DNA from 3 places in the Halomonas sp. HNIBRBA4712 genome. Region 2 is predicted to be linked to each of the others. Evidence: predicted binding sites of a transcription regulator. Region 2 holds the regulator's gene; each other region holds the start of a gene.

Region 1 (6,364 bases), on a different contig from region 2:
TTCTGAAGTCTATAAGGTCGAGCTCGAAGTGACCGCCTATCGAGGCGCCGGTAGCGCCGAGACCCGTCGGATCGATACCTCCGCACAGTGAAACCGTGCCCGGCCCGCTAACCGAGCGTTCGAACCGCGACTGGCATCGTCCGGTCGCTTCGGGTTTACCGATCCACTGCTCAGGACTCTGTCATGGCACCGACCATCGCACCCGTTGATACCTCCAACGAATTTCCCGCCTCGACCACCGTGGTCATCATCGGTGGAGGCATCATCGGCTTGACCGCGGCGCTGACCCTCGCCGAGCGTGGCGTTTCTGTCACGGTACTGGAAAAGGGACGGCTCGCAGGTGAGCAGTCCTCGCGAAACCTGGGCTGGATACGCAAGACCAGCCGCCACGGAGAGGATGTGCCGCTGGCGCTCGCCGCCGACCGGCTATGGGCGAAAATGGCCGAGCGCACCGGCAGCGACGTGGGTTATCGCCAATCGGGCATCATGTTTCTGTCGCGTACGCCAGAGCAGCTCGCGGTGCACGAAGCCTGGCTCAAGTCGGTTGCCGATCTGTCGCTGGACTCGAAAATCCTGAGCGCACGGGAGATCGATGCCCGGGTGCCGGGTGGGCGAGGCGATTGGGCCGGGGGGATCTTCACGGCTTCGGACGGCTGCGCCGAGCCGACGCTGGCCTCCAGCGCCATCGCCAAGGCGGCGATCGCCCGCGGAGCGGTGATCGTCGAGAACTGTGCGGTGCGCAATTTGACGCGTACTGGCGGCCGAGTGAGCGGCGTCGTGACCGAGCGCGGTGAAATCGAGTGCGATCAGGTATTGCTGGCCGGCGGCATGTGGTCGCGACGTTTTCTGGGCAATATCGGGATATCACTGCCGACGCTGCCGCTGGTGCTGTCGGTGTTTCGCACTGGCGCCATGGAAGGGCCGACCGATACCGCCGTGGGTGGACCGGACTTCTCCTTTCGCAAACACAAGAATGGCGGTTTCATCGTCACCCAGCGCGGCGCGCTCGATGCGCCGCTCACACTCGACCATCTATTGGTCGGCTCCAAATATCTGAGCGCGCTACGCGCTCAATGGGGGCTCATGCGGATATCGCTGGGCAAGCATTTCTGGCGTGATCTAACGCTACCGCGGCGCTGGAAAAACGGCCATTCACCCTTCGAGCGCGTGCGCACCATGGACCCGCCGATTAACCAGGCGCTCAACGATGAGGCCTCACGCAACCTATCGGCGGCCTGGCCGGTGTTCGAGAACATGACCGTCGAGGAGTCCTGGGCGGGGATGATCGATATCACCCCAGATTCGAATCCGGTCATTGACGGCGTACCCGGCGTGCCGGGCCTTACGCTCGCCACCGGCTTCTCCGGGCATGGCTTTGGCACCTCACCGGCGGCGGGCCAACTGGCCGCTGATCTATTGATGGGAAGTGATCCGATCATCGACCCAAGGCCCTATCGGTTCGGACGATTCTAGACTCATCGGTGCGGCCAGGCCGTACTTTGTCGCCCGGCGTCGATCGCTCGTGCGCAGGTCGTCGAAGGTGGCTCCTGGAACAGGCGGCGATACTCGCGGCAAAAATAGCTTTGGTGAAAAAAACCCTGGGCGGCGGCGGCGTCAGCCAAACGCTGTGTGGGGTCTTGAAGGAGGCTACGGCGCACTGCGTTGAGGCGCATGGCGCGCAGGTAGGTAACCGGGGAGTGGCCGACCTCGGTCTGAAAACTGTATTGCAGCGTACGCCGCGAGATCTTCAGCTGACTACAAAGCGTGAGCAGCGAGGGCGGCTCCTCGGGATACTGGCGCATCAGATCGTGACAGCGCTCGACGATATAGCGGCGGGTCCGGTAGTTAGCAATATTGGGCTCTCGACCGAGTTCGCCGTCGTCGAGCAGCAGTGAAATGCTCTCTTCGAGCTGGACGATCAGCGCCTGCTGAAGTACTTCTGGTACGGGGTCGTCCTGCGGGCGCTGGCGCAGGTAATCGGTCATTGCCCGCCACTGTTCGCGCAATTGGCGCAATCGTTCGGTCGGTACGTTCAGGCGCCTCAAGCGGCGCTCATGATGGCCAAGCCACTCATGCTGGTTGCGTAGAACCGATACGACCAGCAGATCGTAATGGGGCGGTGTCACGCTCCAGAACTGATCGCAGCGTGGCAGTACGGTCACGGTATTCTTGCCAAAAAGCTCTTCACTGGACCAGCAAAGCGGCGTGACCAGATGCCAATGAGAGTCGGGAAAATGCATGCGTTGAGAGAGTCCCAGATTGGCGCTTTCACGAAACAACCGCACGCTCTTGCTCGATATATCGACGATCTCACCAGAGAAAATACCGGATTCGATTTGGCTGGATTCCTGTTGCCAGCCTTCAAGTCGCTTTGCGTGGTCAACGGCGTCAAGGCAGTGGTGCAGGGCAATTGTCATGAAAGACTCCTTCGAGCCGGTTCTCCGTGCCAATGGCATGCAACTTGCCTTTTTATAATGCACGGTATTCAAAAGATGCTCGTCTCATTCAACGGGACTTGACCAATGAGGGGGTGGTATCGAGCGGCCTTTTTACCTAAAGTGAAAACAACCATTAAAATATTAATGAAAATGGTGACCCTATGCTATCCCCCGCTGCAAATGCAACCTCCATGCCGTTTGATGCCTGGATAGGCGCTCTCCGACAAACCTGCGGCTACTTCGACTGTACGCTCAAGGATCGCCGGAGCTTTCAAGGCAGCGTATCGACCCGTACCAATGGCGGCATCGATATCGCCAACATCGTGACGAATGCCGAGAAGGTGACCAGCAGCCGCTCGCAGCGCAGTAACGAAGATCGTTACTGCTTTTTAATCGTGCAGAAGCAAGGGCGCGCCACCTTAGTGCAAAACGGAACCCCTGTTACGCTGCGTCCAGGCGAGATGGCACTGATGGACTCCATCAAAACGTGCGAGATCATCTCCCACGGCTTGATCGAGCACGACTCGCTCCATCTATTGCGCAGCGAAGTAGTGAGATGCTTTGGTGATACAGCGATTCCGTTCATGAAGATCACGCCAGACTGTGCCAGCAGTCAGATTCTGCAGTTGGTTGTCAATCGGGTGGTCACTGAGCCGCTGGTTTCGGTAGGGAAGGGAGAGGAGGGCGTGGTTAACTCGCTGGCGGCGCTGCTGCCGTCGATTTACCAGCATCAAGCGCAGTCGCCGGCTTTCATGGAGCAGGCCGATGGCACGCTGTTCAACTGCATACAGCAGTTCATCGAGCAGCATCTGCATGAGGAGGATATGGGTCCAGAGCGTCTGGCGAGCGCCTTTCATATTTCGGTTCGCCAACTCTACCGCTTGTTCGAGCAGCATGACGAAACGGTATGTCGTTACGTTCAGCGCCGTCGTCTGGCCCGCTGTGCCGAGGAGTTGGCAAGCCCCATGCTGAGCAAGTGCTCGATCACTCAGATCGCCTACAAGTGGGGTTTTACCGATTCGGCGCACTTCAGCCGATCGTTCAAGCGTGAGTTTGCAAGCTCGCCCCGGACGTATCGTCGCGAACACCTGGAACCCGCCTTCTGATGGGGAGGCACAGCCTGCTTTAGTGAACGTCAGAAAAGACAAAATAGAGAAAGGAAAGAAGCAAGGAAGAGAAGGGCGAAGGATAAAGGCCACCCCCGCACGGGAGTGACCATCAAGCGCAGCAGCCTACCAGGCGCTCGCGCTAGTAGGCGATACAGACCGATTTGAGTTCGGTATAGGCGTTGACCGCCTCGGGACCAAACTCCTTGCCGATGCCGGACATCTTGAACCCGCCGAACGGCATGGCCGGGTCAAGCGTTACGTGGGTATTGACCCACACGGTGCCCGCTTCGATACGCGGCGTCAGCGCCATGGCCTTGGACAGGTTATTGGTCCATAGGCTCGCCGCCAGCCCCAGGTCGCTATCATTGACCATGCGCAGCGCTTGCTCTTCGTCATCGAAGGGAATCACGGTCAGTACAGGGCCGAAGACCTCTTCGCGCGCGACCTCCATATCGTGACTGGCGCCGCTGATGATGGCGGGCGACACGTAGAAGCCTTCCGTAGGCACGTCATTACCTACATGGATCTTTGCCCCCTGCTCGCGGGCGCGGTCGAGATAGCCGCGCACGCTCTCCTGCTGACGCCTGGAGACCAGCGGGTTGACCTGCGCTTCCGGGTCCATGCCGGGACCCGCTTGCATGGTATCGATGGCGCTTGCCAACTGCTCGCAGAAAGCGTCGTGAATGCTGCGATGCACGTAAAAGCGCGAGGCAGCCGCGCAAACCTGACCCTGGTTGAACAGTCCCCCCATCAGCGCGCCGTTGACAGCTTTTTCGACGTCGGCATCTTCAAGCACCAGCATCGGGTTCTTGCCGCCCAGCTCCAGCGAGAAGTGCGACATGTGCTCGACCGCGGCGTGGCCCACCTGCTTGCCGACCGCAGTGCTGCCGGTGAAGGTTACTTTGCTGACATCGGGATGTTCGGCCAAACGAGTACCGACCACTGAACCCGAGCCCAGCACCACGTTGAACACGCCTTTCGGCACGCCTGCTTCGATCGCAAGCTCGGCCAAACGCAGTACCGTCAGCGGCGTTTCCGAGGCGGGCTTCAATACCACCGTGCAGCCCGCCGCCAGGGCCGGGATGACCTTCCAGAGCGCGATCATCATGGGGAAGTTCCACGGCACGATGGCCCCCACCACGCCGACCGGCTGGCGCAGGGTGTAGGCGTTGAACTTTGCGCCTTCCGGCATGCCGATGGAAACGTCGCGGGTGCTGCCTTCTAGCTTGGTGGTCCAGCCGGCCATATAGCGGATGAAATCGATCGAGAACCCCACGTCCACGCCGCGCGAAAGATTGATCGACTTGCCCTGATTGAGTGTCTCTAACTGGGCGAGATCCTCACCGTTTGCTTCTACAAGATCGGCAAAGCGCAGCAGAATGCGCTCGCGCGCCGCCGGCGTCATACCACTCCAACGGCCATCGTCGAAGCTTTTTTTGGTTAGCGCGATGGCCTGGTCGGCCAGCTCGCGGTCGCCGGTGGCGAGTGTAACTAGCGGCTGTCCGTTCGACGGGTCGAGCACGTCAAACGGGGTGCCCTCGGCGACGAAGGCGCCGTCGATGAACGAGCCCGTTGCTCGCTCGAAAAATGCCTGTACGGTTTGTAAGTGCTGGCTCATGAACGATCTCCTGTGTGTGCTGGGTGTCGAACGACCCAAGGCCGTTCAACATGAAAAGGCGTGCTTGTGGCTCAGGCTAAAGTGCTATTTTGACAATGGCTTGTCCGTTCTTGCCCTTGGCATGACGCTCTCTGCCGAGCTCTAGAAATTGAATCCGACCAGCAACTGAGTGTAATAGTTGGGGTCGCTGTCACCGAGCTGCGTTCCTCCTTCGGCAGTCGAAGCATCCGGATCGTAACGGCCTACCAGTGGCATGACCCACCAGCGGTCGTTGATCGCCCAGTTGGCGTAAAGGTCTATCTCGTTACCGTCGAGATTCGGCCCTCGCGTGGTATCGAGCGTATCGAAGCGGTACATGAGCAGGCCAATACTGAGCTGCTCGGTGGGCTCTAGCGCCAGGTTGAGCTGGTGAATGCGCGCGTTGGTGGCGAAGGGGCCTGCGTAGTTAGCCGCCACTTCGCCCTGAAACCAGGTGCCGAGCGCTCGGCCATTGCCGTAGAACAGTGGGTCGTAGCCATCGGAGAAGCGGCTGAAACGGTAGCTGGCGTAGGGCGTGCTAGGAAGCTGATCGAAGGTCCAGCCCGCCTCGAGATACCAGGCATTTTCGCTATCGTCGTTGCCCTTCTCCTGGAAGGCGTACTGGCCGGAGAGAAACAGATTCTCCACGCCCGCGTTACCGTTACCGTAGATCGTGTAAACCCGCGTCCCGTCGCGGTCGGGGTAGAGAAAGGCGTAGTCGTCGTCGGTATCGAGCACCTTGAGGTAGGTCGCCCCAAGGGTTGCCTCGTCGGCCACGTGCTCGATGGTGCCCACCGCCATTTCGGGCTTGGCCTGCGCACGGTTGTCCGACTCAAGCCACATCAGCTCGCCGCGCCAGCCCGCCTCGCCGCCAAGGCGCACCACGGCGGTCTTGTCGAAGGATTGCCGCGCCGCCAGATAGTAGCCGCCGCCGCGGTTGAGCTCCCCGCCCAGCACGCCTTTGCCGAAGTTGAGAGAGTCACCGGAAATCAGAAAACCGTCCCCGGTCTGGATGTATTGACGGCCCACGGAGATATCGAGGCCATCACTGCCGAGCGATGGAATCAGGTTGCCGGACCGCCAGCCGACGGCCAGATCCTCAAGCCGGGTGCGTCGCTCGTCACCGGTGGTGAACCCGCCGGCGTCGCCCTGGCCCCAGGTAGCGCTTGAGGTCCAGGCAA
Region 2 (6,364 bases):
CATCACTACTTTCTTTACTTTTTGACAGACCCACTGGAGAGACCATGGCCGTACCCGACGCTTTGAATGACCGCCTTCGCAACGTTCGCCTGCTCGCCATCGATGTCGATGGTGTGCTCACCGACGGCCGCCTCTACTTTCAGGCCGACGGCATCGAAATCAAGGCATTTCACACCCAGGATGGCCACGGCTTGAAGCTCTTGAAGCGCGCGGGTTTTCATGTAGCGCTGATTACCGGGCGCGACTCGCCCATGGTCAGCCAGCGCGCCGCCGCGCTCGGGATCACCCACGTCCACCAGGGCGTCGAGGACAAGCTCGCCACTCTGAAGGCGCTCTGCTCGCGGCTGTCGCTCGAGCTTGACCAGGTCGCCTACTGCGGCGACGACCTGCCGGATCTCAAATGCATCAAGCGCTCCGGCGTCGGCATCACCATGCCCAACGCGCCGGATTACATGCATACCCACGCCGACTGGATCACCGATGCCCTCGGCGGTCACGGCGCGGTGCGTGAAATCTGCGATACGCTATTGATGACCCAGGGCCACTGGGACGCCGTCATGGACACCTATCTTTAACCGACCGAGGAAACGCGATGCCGGGCTCGACGGCAGGACGCATCAAAAAGCGCCTTTGGATGCCTGCGCTAGTGATTGCGCTGGGCGCCTGGCTCGTATGGCTCGACCCGGGCGGGCGCGAGGCCCTCGAGGTCGACCCCGAGGTGCAGCGCGAAGAGCCGGGGCACGTGCTCGATAACGCAAGGCTGACGCTTTTCGACGACACCGGCGCGGTGTCTCAGCGCCTCGAGACGCCGCAGCTTATTCACACGCCCCAGCAGGCGCTGACCGAAATCGAGGCGCCAGAGGCCACCCTGTTCGATTCCGAACAGCGCCAGTGGCTGGCCAACGCCGATCGCGGCATACTGCAAAACGAGCGCCAGACGCTGGTAATGGAGGGCAATGCCCGCCTGCTCGCCCCGGATGAAGGGTGGCAGCTCGATACCGAGCGTTTTGTCTACGACGGCCGCGAGCGCCACGCCTATACCGAGGCGCCCGCGCTTTTACAGCAGCCGCCGCAGCGTATGAGCGCCGAGCGCATGGATGTCTGGCTCGACGAAAGCCGGGTGCGCATGAGCGACAATGTGCGCGGTACCCACCCACCGGTGCCGGCTCGGCCCACGACCGATTCGTCCCCCCAGGACCTCAACCCTCAGGAGTAATCATGCACGCTTATTTTCGCATCGCACTGCTCGGCCTGGCTCTGCCGCTGACCGCTCTGGCCCAAACCAGCCAGGCGCCCGTCGAAGTGGAAGCCGACCGGCTCGATCTCGACCAGCGTGCAGGCACCGCGGTCTATTCCGGCAACGTCAACATTCGCCAGGGCGAGATGCAGATTCGCGGCGACCGCGTCGAAATCACCCGTAACGACGCTGGCGAGCTGTCGCAAGCTACCGCCACCGGCGAGCGCGCCTACCTGCGCAACCAGCTCGAAGGCGAGCCGGCGCCGATGGAGGGCTGGGCGCGGCGCATCATCTATCACGTCAGCGAGCGCCGGGTCGAGTTGATCGACCAGGCCGAGCTCACCCAGCGAAGCGACCGCTTTCGCGGCGGGCGGCTCGAGTACTTCATCGACCGCGAAGTGGTGCAGGCGCGCTCCGACGTTAGCGGCAGCGACAACCAGCGTATCCGCATGACGCTGCAGCCCGCACAATAGGAGAGCCACCGTGTCGAGCACTACATCCGAGGCGGTAAAGACGCTTCACGCCCGCCATCTGGCCAAGAGCTACAAACGCCGCCGGGTGGTGAAAGACATCAACCTTGAAATCGAACAGGGCAGCGTCGTCGGACTTCTGGGCCCCAACGGCGCGGGCAAGACCACGTCGTTTTACATGATCGTAGGGCTGGTCAAGGCCGACGCCGGCTCGGTCGGCATCGACGCGCTGGATTTATCGAAGGCGCCGATGCACGAGCGCGCCAACGCCGGGATTGGCTACCTGCCCCAGGAAGCATCGATCTTTCGCAAGCTTTCGGTGGCCGACAACATTCTGGCGATTCTGGAAACGCGCAAGGATCTCGACCGGCACGCCCGCCAGGAGCGCCTGGAGCAGCTACTGGAAGATTTTCATATCACCCATATTCGCGACAACCTCGGCATGAGCCTCTCCGGCGGCGAGCGTAGGCGGGTGGAGATCGCCCGGTCGCTCGCCACCGACCCGGCCTTCATTCTGCTCGACGAACCCTTCGCCGGGGTCGATCCGATCTCGGTGGGCGAAATCAAATCGATCATCCTCGCGCTCAAGGCGCGCCACATCGGCGTGCTGATCACCGACCACAACGTGCGTGAAACCCTGGACATCTGTGATATCGCCTACATCGTTGGCGACGGCCACATCATCGCCAGCGGCAACGCCGATGCCATTCTCAACAACCAAAAAGTGCGCGAGGTCTATCTGGGCGCGGACTTTCGCCTCTAACCCGGTGTCAAACATAAAGTTCCGTTTACTGGCATATTTATTGCACTTGCGTCTTAACGCCACTCGCTCTAGTGTGGAGCTTTACCCGTAACGAGTGGTTCTTCGATGGTCATGAAAGCTTCCTTGCAGCTGCGGGTAGGCACGCAGCTGACCATGACACCGCAACTGCAGCAGGCCATTGCCCTGCTGCAACTCTCGACGCTGGATCTGCGTCAGGAGATTCAGCAGGCGCTCGACGCCAACCCACTGCTGGAGCAGGAGGACGAGTTCGGCGAGGAACGCACGGTCGAAACCGCGGAAACCGAGTGGGAAGAGCACATCCCCACGGAGCTTTCGACGGACAGTGAGTGGTCCGACACTTACCAGGACATGGCCGGTGCCGGCGCCTCTTCCGAGGGCCCGGATTTCGAGCGCCAGGCGGCGGGCCAGAGCCTGCAGGGCCATCTCCTATGGCAGCTGGCGATGACCGACGTCACCCCGCGCGACTATGCCATCGCCGAGAGCCTGATCGACGCGCTGGATGCCAACGGCTACCTGACCCAGCCGCTCAACGACATTCGTGAAGGGCTCAAGGCGCAGGGCCTTGACGGCTTGAGCCAGCGGGAAGTGGAAAACACCCTGCTGCGCATGCAGCAGTTCGAACCCACCGGCGTCTTCGCCCGCGACTTGCGCGAGTGCCTGATGCTACAGCTCGCAACGCTCCCCGACGACACCCCGCTGCTTATGCAGGCCAAACGCCTGGTGCGCCAGTTTCTCGAGGCGCTGGGCAAGAACGACCTGCGCCTTCTAAAGCGCCGCCTGAGCCTCGATGACGAGCAGCTCGACGAGGTCATCGGGCTGATTCGAAGCCTCGACCCGCGTCCGGGCAGTGCCTTTGGCGCCACGCACCAGAGCTATATCACGCCGGACCTGGTGGTGCGCCACGACCAGGAGGGCTGGCACCTGGAGCTCAACCCGGAGGCCCTGCCCAGGCTTCGCGTGCAGCCGGATTACGCCAGCCTCATCAAGCGCGCCGACAAGAGCCAGGACAATCAGTTTCTAAAAGAGCACCTGCAGGAGGCGCGCTGGCTGATCAAGAGCCTGTCGAGCCGTAACGACACGCTGTTGCGCGTCGGCCGTGAGATCATCACCCGCCAGATCGGCTTTCTCGAGCAGGGTGAAGAGGCGATGAAACCCTTGATACTGGCCGATATCGCCGAGGCGGTGGAGATGCACGAGTCGACGATCTCGCGGGTCACGACGCAGAAATACATCCACACCCCCCGCGGCGTGTTCGAGCTCAAGTACTTCTTCTCAAGCCAGGTGAGCGGCCAGGACGGCGGTGACAGCCACTCGAGCACCGCGATCCGCGCTCGGCTCAAGAAGATGATTCAGGATGAAACGCCGGGCAAACCCCTGTCGGACAGCCACCTGGTGTCGCTGCTCGAAAAAAGCGGCATTAACGTTGCCAGGCGCACCGTGGCCAAATACCGCGAAGCGATGGGCATTCCCTCTTCCAGCGAGCGCCGGCGCCTGCGCTAGGCGAAACTTGTCGCCGGGGCTTTGCAATGGCGGAAAAAGGGTTACAATCGAAGTACAGTCCTGGCTAAAGGAGCACGCCAATGCAAGTGAACATTACGGGCCATCACCTGGAACTGACCGACGCCTTGCGTGACTACGTCAACGAAAAGCTCGAGCGTATCGAGCGCCACTACGACAACATCACCACCGTTCAGGTGACGCTGTCGATCGAAAAAGAGCGTCAGCAGGCCGCTTGCACGCTCCACGCCGCCGGGGCCGATCTTCACGCTGAAGCTCAGGACAACGACATGTATGCCGCCATCGACGCGCTTGCCGACAAGCTCGACCGCCAACTGGTAAAACACAAGGAAAAAGCACAGGCCCGCGCCCAGGGCGCCGGCGTGCGTTGAACCAATGACCCTGGAAAGCATACTCCCCCCGGAACGCGTGCTGTTCGACGTCCCCGGGGGCAGCAAAAAACGCGTGCTGGAGTTCTTCAGCACTTTCATCGCCCAGAATACGCCCAGCCTCGACAGCCAGGAAGTCTTCAGCCGGCTGATTGGCCGCGAGCGTCTTGGCAGCACCGGCATCGGCAACGGCGTGGCCATCCCCCACGCCCGAAGCCCACACTGCAGTGCGCCGATCGCGGGCTTTCTAAAGCTCGCCGAGCCGGTCGACTTCGACGCCATCGACGGCGACCCGGTGGATCTCGTGTTCGTACTGCTGGTGCCGGAAGAGGCGGACGACACTCATCTTGCGCTTTTGGGTCAGGTCGCCACTATCATGAATGACGCCGGAACCCGCGCCCAGTTTCGCAAATGCGAAAGCCAGCGCGAGCTTCTCGAGCTTGTCACCGCGCGAATTCGCGAACACGCCGCAAGCTAAGCCGGCTCGACGCTCTCCTGCCCCATTGACCGAAGAGGCATTCGATGCAACTGGTGATCATCAGCGGCCGCTCCGGGTCGGGGAAATCCATTGCGCTTCAGGCGCTCGAGGATCTCGGCTACTACGCCATCGACAATTTGCCGGCGATGCTTCTGGGCTCGCTGGTCGAGGAACTTGGCCAGCAGGGCGAGCGTACCCACCTGGCGGTCAGCATCGACGCTCGCAACCTGCCCACGGCACTCGAGCGCTTTCCCGCACTGCTTCAGGATTTGAAGGCTGGCACCACGCGGGTGCAGGTGATCTATCTGACCACCGATGCGCGGACGCTGCTCGAGCGCTACTCGGCCACGCGGCGGCGCCACCCGCTGACCCGCGACAGCAACATGACGCTCGAGGAAGCGATCGCCAAGGAAGAAGAAACGCTGTTCGGCATTCGCGAACTGGCGGATCTGAGGATCGACACCTCGCGGCTCACGGTGCACGATCTGCGCCGACGTATCACCGACCAGCTCGGCCACGAGCGCCAGAGCCAGCTGACGCTGACGCTGGAGTCCTTCGGCTATAAGCGCGGCGTGCCGCTCGATGCCGATATCGTGTTCGATATTCGCTGCCTGCCCAACCCCTACTGGGACCCGACGCTACGCCCCTACACAGGGCGCGACGAAGAGATCATCGCTTTTCTGAAGGGCTATCCGGTGGTCGATGAAATGGGCCAGGACATCACCGACTGGCTCGAGAAGTGGCTGCCCGCCTACCAGCAGAGCCAGCGAAGCTACATGACCGTTGCCATCGGCTGCACCGGCGGCCAGCACCGCTCGGTCTATATGGTCGAGCAGCTCGCCCGCCAGCTGCAAAAGCGCCGGGCTCACGTTCAGGTTCGCCATCGCGAACTGGGGCTACACTATTCGCTAAGCGAGGCGACGCCGTTCTGACCAACGCGGGCCGTCGGTCTTGCTTACAACAAGGAATCGCTTGAAAGAAGGAAACAGGGTGGCGCAGAGATCCTTGACACTGACCAACCAGCGCGGCCTGCACGCACGTGCTGCGACCAAGCTCGTGACCTGCGCCCAGCAGTTCGAGTCGCGGATCCACGTTTACCGCCAGGCCCAGAAGGCGGATGCGGCCAACATCATGTCGCTTTTGATGCTGGCCGCGCCCTGCGGTACGGCGCTGACCGTCGAAGCGATCGGCGAAGATGCCGAAGCGGCGCTTGACGCTATCCAATCGCTGTTCGACTCACGCTTCGACGAAGGCGCTTGAGGCACCCCACTCACCCATCGAGCAACCCCATGCAGCTGATCCAGACCGGGAAGTACTCCCGCGTCCACTTCGACCCCGAACGCGATCTGTTCATCAAGACCTTTCAGCCCAAACCCTTCGACCGGCTGCGCTATCTGCTGCGTATTCGCCCCTACCCGGGGCGTAACTTCGCCTTGATCGCCGCGCGCCTGGAGGCGCTGGGAATCGCCACGCCCACTATTACCGAGGCGCGCCGCTACCGGCTGGTGA
Region 3 (6,364 bases), on a different contig from region 2:
GACGAAACTGCCTTCAATTTGCGAAAGGGATTGCATCTATTTTTTCCTACGTGATGATCGTATCAGGACGCTCTATCGGGCTCGCCGGTCGGTGCGACCAGCTCGACCACTTCGAGATCGAAACCCGAGAGCGCTGAAAATTTCCACGGCGAACTCAAAAGCCGCATCTTGCCCACGCCCAGATGGCGCAGAATCTGCGACCCGGTGCCGATGGTCAGATAGTTACCGGCGCCGTCGGAGTCGCTGCTGCGTGGCATCTGTACACGCCCCAGAAACACCTCCAGCTGCTCTTTCAAATCAGGGCTCGGGCGGCCTTCGTCGATCAGTACCAGCACGCCGGCATCCGCCGCGGCGATCTCCTCGAGGGCGCGGTGAGCGTGCCAGCGCGACGACGAGGCGTGGGTCAGCCCGAGCACGTCGCGAAGCGTGTCGGCCAGGTGCACGCGCACCGTGGTCGCACGCTCCGGCGTTGGGCGCCCTTTCACCAGCGCCAGGTGGTGGCCGCCCTGCAGCCGGTCGCGAAACACGTACAGGGTCAGCGGCCCGTGGGCGGTCGTCACCTGGGTAGTCTCGGTAAGCTCGACGGTCTGCTCGTTGACCATGCGGTAGTGGATCAGCTCGGCGATGGTGCCCATCTTGATGCCGTGGGTTCTGGCGAACGCCTCGAGCTGCGGGCGCCGCGCCATGGTGCCGTCGTCGTTCATGATCTCACAGATCACCCCGCTCGGGTCGCACCCGGCAAGGGCGGCCAGATCGCAGGCAGCCTCGGTATGGCCGGCACGGCGCAGCACGCCGCCGGGTTCGGCCATCAGCGGAAAGATGTGGCCGGGCTGGACGATATCCGAGGCGCGGGCGTTCGGGGCGGCGGCGGCCTGCACGGTGCGCGCCCGATCCGCGGCGGAGATCCCGGTGGTCACGCCTTCGCGCGCCTCGATCGAGAGCGTGAACTTGGTGCCAAAGCCGGAGCCGTTTTGCCCCACCATCAGCGGCAGATTCAGCCGCTCGCAGCGCTCGCGGGTCATCGGCATGCAGATCAGCCCGCAGGCGTGGCGCGCCATGAAGTTGATATGCTCGGGCTGCACCTTCTCGGCGGCCATGATGATATCGCCTTCGTTCTCGCGATCCTCGTCGTCCATGAGAATCACCATCTTGCCAAGGCGAATGTCCTCGACCAGTTCGGCAATCGAGGACAAACCTTCTGAAGATAAACCTTCCGAAGAGGCACTTTCCGAGGAGGCACTTTCCGAAGATAGGCCGTCTGAAGAGGTAGTCACCTGAACGTCTCCCATGAAATGACCGCACAGCGTGCGACGTTGCGCGCAAGGGTACCGTGGCTGGCCCCATCACGCCAGATTGCGCCCCGGCGCCCCTGGTGGTTCATACGCCGGCGGCGTCGCCGGTTTGCGGCTCGCGCGGGGTGGCGATGATGCGCCAGTCGCTGCCCACTGCGCGAATATCCTGAATATCGAGGCGCTTCTGGTGCGCCATTTCGGTCAGCCCCGGCAGCGCGAACAAGGGCCGCGCCTCGCCACCCAGAAGCGTGGGCGCGACAAAAAGCTGCAGCTCGTCGACGAGCCCGGCGTCGAGCAAGGCGCCGGCCAGCGTCGCGCCGGTTTCGACCAGCACTTCGTTGATGTCGTACTCGCGGGCCAGAAAACCGAGCATGTCGGTAAGCGACACCCGCCCGGCTTTCACCGCAGGCATGACGTGAATGATCGCCCCCGCCGCTTCGAGTTTTTGGCGTTTCTCTTCACTATGCGCCTCGGTGGTGATCACCAGCGTGCGCCCCGGCTCCTGCAGGCAGGCCGCGGCCAGCGGCAGGCGCAGAGTGGAGTCCATGATCACGCGAAGCGGCTGACGGCGAGCGACCGCTCTAGCGTTGTCGAGCCCCAGCTGCTCGGCGCGAACCGTCAGCCGCGCATCGTCGAGAATGATCGACTCGACGCCGCTCAAAATGGCGCTCGAGCGCGCGCGCAGGCGCTGCACCTGGCGCCGGGCATCCGGCCCAGTGATCCACTGCGACTCACCGGAGCCCATGGCGGTGCGCCCGTCCAGGCTCATCGCCATTTTAAGCCGCACGAAGGGGCGCCCACCCTGCATCCGCGAGACGAACCCGGGATTGAGCGCGCGCGCCTGCGCTTCAAGAAGCCCTACCTCGACCCGAGCCCCCGCCTGTCGCAGATGCTCGATACCGCGCCCGGCCACCTGCGGGTTGGGGTCGACCATCGCCACCACCACGCGCGCCACACCGGCGCGGGCCAGCGCTTCGCAACAGGGGCCGGTGCGCCCGGTGTGCGAGCAGGGCTCGAGCGACACGTACGCCGTCGCCCCGAACGCGGCCTCGCCGGCGGCCTCGAGCGCGAACACCTCGGCGTGGGGCTCGCCGGCCTTCTCGTGATAGCCCTCGCCGACGACGCGGCCATTTTCCGCGTCACCTTCATCAAAGCGAACGATCACACAGCCCACACATGGATTGGGGTCGGTGGTATAGCGCCCCTTTTTGGCAAGCGCAATGGCGCGGGCCATGTAAACGTGATCCTGATGCGTGAAGATGGCCTCCATCAGGGCTCCTCACTCGGCGCTGAGCCGGACTCGCTGCCCTTCGGCGCCAGCCGGTCGATTTCGGCGCGAAACTCGTCCAGATCCTGGAACTTGCGATAGACCGAGGCGAAGCGAATGTAGGCCACCTGATCGAGTCCAGTCAGCGCGTTCATTACCGCCTCGCCGATATCGCGGGCGTTGACCTCGCGCTCGCCCTGGGCGCGCAGCTGCTGGCGGATACGCTCGACGGCGGCTTCGATCGCCTCGGCGCTGACCGGGCGCTTCTCCAGCGCTCTGAGCATACCGGCGCGCAGCTTGGCTTCATCGAAGCTCTCCCGCGAACCGTCGGACTTCACCACCCGGGGCATGATCAGCTCTGCGGTTTCGTAGGTGGTAAAGCGCTCATGGCAGTTGGCGCACTGGCGGCGGCGGCGCACCTGGTCGCCATCGGCCACCAGTCGCGAATCGGTCACCCGCGTATCATTAGCGCCACAAAAAGGGCAATGCATGGCCGTCCACCTATGGTTAAAACAGAGTGTTAAAGCAGTAAGCGGCGCTCTCGCCGCGCTTTCGCAGGATACGCCGTCAGGAAAATGCGCGACTCGCCCGCGCTTTCCTGACGACCAACGCTCGAGCCCGCCCTTGCTTGATTCGCCAACAAACGCCGGCATAACCTAGCATTGTAACGATTTGGCACACAAGCTGCAGCGTTTGTCACCGATACCCGATCACCCTGGCTTCAGGAGAATACGTAATGTCCGTTTTCGATCAAACGCTTAATCGCTACCTGACCCACCTTTACGGCCCCAGAGCCGGCGAGGTCGCAAGGCGTATCGGCCAGCATATCGCCTATTTCGAGCGCGCGCGCGCCGCAGGCGAAAGCCAGGACGGCATCCCGGTGGCCAGGCGCGACCCGGCCCCGAGCGGAGCACCATTATGGAGCGAAAAGGATCAATGGGTCATCTGTTACGGCGACTCGATTCTGGCCGAGGGCACCGCGCCGCTGACCGTTTTGAGCGATTTTCTGCACACGCATTTGCGTGACTGCATCAGCGGGGTGCACGTGCTGCCGTTTTTCCCCTGGAGCAGCGACGACGGCTTTTCGGTGGTGCACTATCGTGAAGTAAACCCGGAGCTCGGCGACTGGTCGCACATCCGCGAGCTTGCTGGCCAGTTCGACCTGATGGGTGACCTGGTGCTCAACCACGTCTCGCGGGAATCGCTCTGGTTCGTCGATTACCTCACCGGCAGCCTCCCCGGGCGCGACTTCTTCATCGAGGTCGACCCGGAGACCGACGTCTCCCAAGTCACCCGCCCGCGAAGCAGCCCGCTGCTGGTGCCGGTGGCCACGCGCCGGGGTACGCGCCACCTCTGGGCGACGTTCTCCGACGACCAGATCGATCTCAACTTCGAAAACCCGGACGTGCTGCTGGAGTTCGTGGGCATTCTGCTGTTTTACCTCCTGCAGGGCATTCGCATCATCCGCCTCGACGCGGTGGCGTTTCTATGGAAGCGCCTGGGCACCAACTGCATCCATCTGCCGGAAACCCACACCGTGGTACGGCTTCTGCGCGCCATCGTCGACGAGGTCGCGCCCGGCACGCTGTTGATCACCGAAACTAACGTGCCCCATGCGGAGAACATCAGCTACTTCGGGCTCGAGCGGCTAAGCCCGGCGGCGACGGACCCGGTGCCCGCCGCGGATGAAGCGCACATGGTGTACCAGTTCGCCCTGCCGCCGCTTCTGCTTCATACCCTGACCCGCGGCGAAACCGCAACGATGCAGGCCTGGCTTGCCAGCCTCCCACCGCTTCCAGATAACTGCACCTATCTCAACTTCACCGCCAGCCACGACGGCATCGGCGTGCGCCCGCTCGAGGGTCTGCTGCCGGATCACGAACGCGATGCCCTTCTGGAGCTGATGCACCGCTTCGGCGGCTTCGTCAGCATGCGCAGCAACCCGGATGGCACCGACACCGCCTACGAGATCAACATTACCTGGTTCGAGGCGATGCGCGGCACCCGGCGCGGGCCGGACCCCTGGCAGATCGCGCGATTTCTGTGCAGCCAGGCGATCATGCTCACCCTGCAGGGCATCCCCGCGCTCTACATCCACACCCTGACCGGCTCGCTCAACGACCATGAAGGCGTGGAGCGAAGCGGGCGGCTACGCTCGATCAACCGCCACCGCTGGCAGCGCGACACCCTCGAGCTTTTGCTGGAAAACCCGAACACCCCCACGCATGATATCTTTCTAGCGCTGCAGGCGCTGTTGAAACGCCGCTGCGCCGAGCCCTGCTTTCACCCGGCGGCGCCCCAGCGCGTGCTGGAAAGTCACGAAAGCGTGCTGGCAATCGAGCGTGGCCCGCTCGAGAATGGCCGCATGCTGCTGGGGCTTTTTAACGTCACCGACCAGCCCGCCCCGCTCGAAACGGCCGGCTCGGCGGTCATCGACACTCTCGACGCTCGGCGCTGGCAATCGCTCGACGACTCAATCGCCTGGCCCCAGGAGCGTACGCTGCCACCCTACGCCGTGCGCTGGCTGGTCAGCACGCCGGGCTAAGCACGGCCTCTTTTCACCTTCGATGCGAGAACCTCATGCACACAAGGCTCACCCCCGCTTTCGTTGCCCTGTTGACCGGCGCTTATCTGGCCCCGGCGCTGGCGTCAGAGTCTACTCTTCCCGCCCCCGTTCAGGCGCTTCGCGATCAGGGCCTTACCATTCACGAGCGCTTCGACGCCCCCGGCGGGCTGACCGGGTTCGGCGCCAGCGCCCAGGGCCAGGAGGTGATCGTTTATCTCACTCCGGACGGCGAACACGCCGTGATCGGCACGCTCTACGATAGCGAAGGGGAAAACCTGACCGAGCAGCAGCTCGAGGCGGCGGTGCGCGTCCCGCTCGAGGCGCAAACCTGGCAGAGCCTGGAGCAGAGCCACTGGATTCAGGACGGCGACGAGAACGCGCCGCGCACGATATACATGTTCACCGACGCCAACTGCACCTACTGTAAACGGCTCTGGCGCCAGACGCGCCCCTGGGTCGACGCCGGCCAGGTGCATATTCGCCATATCATGGTCGGCATTCTCGCCCCCTCGAGCCCGGCGCTGGCCGCAACGATTCTGGCCGCCGACGACCCCACCGCTGCGCTTACGGCCCACAGCGAAGGCGAGCCTCTCGAACCCGCCGCTCAAGCCCGCGAGATCGAAGAGCAGGTCTACACCAACAACCAGCTTTTCGAGGAGCTTGGCCTGGTCGCCACGCCCACCACCGCGTTCAAACGCGAAACCGACGACGGCCTGATACGACTGGATCGTATCGAAGGGCTGCCCTCCAATGCGCGCTTGGTCGAGATGATGGGGAGTGAGGCGCCCAACGGCGGCGCATCAACCTCTGAATAATTAAGCCGTTCTGGTTAATGCCCTGCTTCCCGGTGCCGATAGGTATGGCATCCATCACCATCAATAATGCCGGGAACACCATGTTGACACGACTGACGCTGAACCAACGCCTCTGGGGCATACTCGCTCTCATCTGCCTTGCGATGATGATACTGGTCGGCTGGCTGACCTGGGATACCCGGCAAACCATCGAACAGGAGCGCCGAGCCAGCCTCAAGCAGGTGGTCGAAAGCCTGGGCAATCAGCTGGAAAGCCTTCAAACGCGCGCCCGCCAGGGCGATCTTACGCTGGAGCAGGCCCAGCAGCGCGCGATCGAGAGCATCGCCAATGCCCGGTTCGGCGACAATGATTACATTTTCGCCTTCGACGACGCGCTGCATATCGTTGCCCACCCGCATCGCGAGCGCGGCGATGACATGAGCGC

What was found. The regulator sigma-54, encoded in region 2, starts transcription at its own class of promoters, with help from an activator protein. The targets are predictions, from matches to a motif close to TGGCACNNNNNTTGCTNT.
Region 1: a site for sigma-54 is predicted at 2,451-2,468, ahead of feaR (transcriptional regulator FeaR). Genes of this name have one in related genera too.
Region 3: a site for sigma-54 is predicted at 3,233-3,250, ahead of ACGK9R_RS16025 (sugar phosphorylase). Genes of this name have one in related genera too.

Annotation. Positions count from the first base shown of each region.
Region 1 is NZ_JBIFXR010000007.1:109,363-115,726, forward strand. It holds gene ACGK9R_RS13965 (Rid family hydrolase) at 1-91, shown strand, start outside; gene ACGK9R_RS13970 (NAD(P)/FAD-dependent oxidoreductase) at 184-1,473, shown strand; gene ACGK9R_RS13975 (helix-turn-helix domain-containing protein) at 1,476-2,417, opposite strand; gene feaR (transcriptional regulator FeaR) at 2,630-3,544, shown strand; gene ACGK9R_RS13985 (aldehyde dehydrogenase family protein) at 3,687-5,165, opposite strand; gene ACGK9R_RS13990 (hypothetical protein) at 5,307-6,364, opposite strand, start outside.
Region 2 is NZ_JBIFXR010000002.1:465,789-472,152, forward strand. It holds gene ACGK9R_RS06590 (KdsC family phosphatase) at 45-575, shown strand; gene lptC (LPS export ABC transporter periplasmic protein LptC) at 593-1,216, shown strand; gene lptA (lipopolysaccharide transport periplasmic protein LptA) at 1,219-1,710, shown strand; gene lptB (LPS export ABC transporter ATP-binding protein) at 1,721-2,470, shown strand; gene ACGK9R_RS06610 (RNA polymerase factor sigma-54) at 2,576-3,991, shown strand; gene hpf (ribosome hibernation-promoting factor, HPF/YfiA family) at 4,072-4,380, shown strand; gene ACGK9R_RS06620 (PTS sugar transporter subunit IIA) at 4,385-4,855, shown strand; gene rapZ (RNase adapter RapZ) at 4,900-5,787, shown strand; gene ACGK9R_RS06630 (HPr family phosphocarrier protein) at 5,846-6,115, shown strand; gene ACGK9R_RS06635 (hypothetical protein) at 6,145-6,364, shown strand, end outside.
Region 3 is NZ_JBIFXR010000010.1:46,733-53,096, forward strand. It holds gene ribE (6,7-dimethyl-8-ribityllumazine synthase) at 1-36, opposite strand, end outside; gene ribBA (bifunctional 3,4-dihydroxy-2-butanone-4-phosphate synthase/GTP cyclohydrolase II) at 63-1,193, opposite strand; gene ribD (bifunctional diaminohydroxyphosphoribosylaminopyrimidine deaminase/5-amino-6-(5-phosphoribosylamino)uracil reductase RibD) at 1,378-2,562, opposite strand; gene nrdR (transcriptional regulator NrdR) at 2,562-3,050, opposite strand; gene ACGK9R_RS16025 (sugar phosphorylase) at 3,296-5,104, shown strand; gene dsbG (thiol:disulfide interchange protein DsbG) at 5,140-5,940, shown strand; gene ACGK9R_RS16035 (methyl-accepting chemotaxis protein) at 6,024-6,364, shown strand, end outside.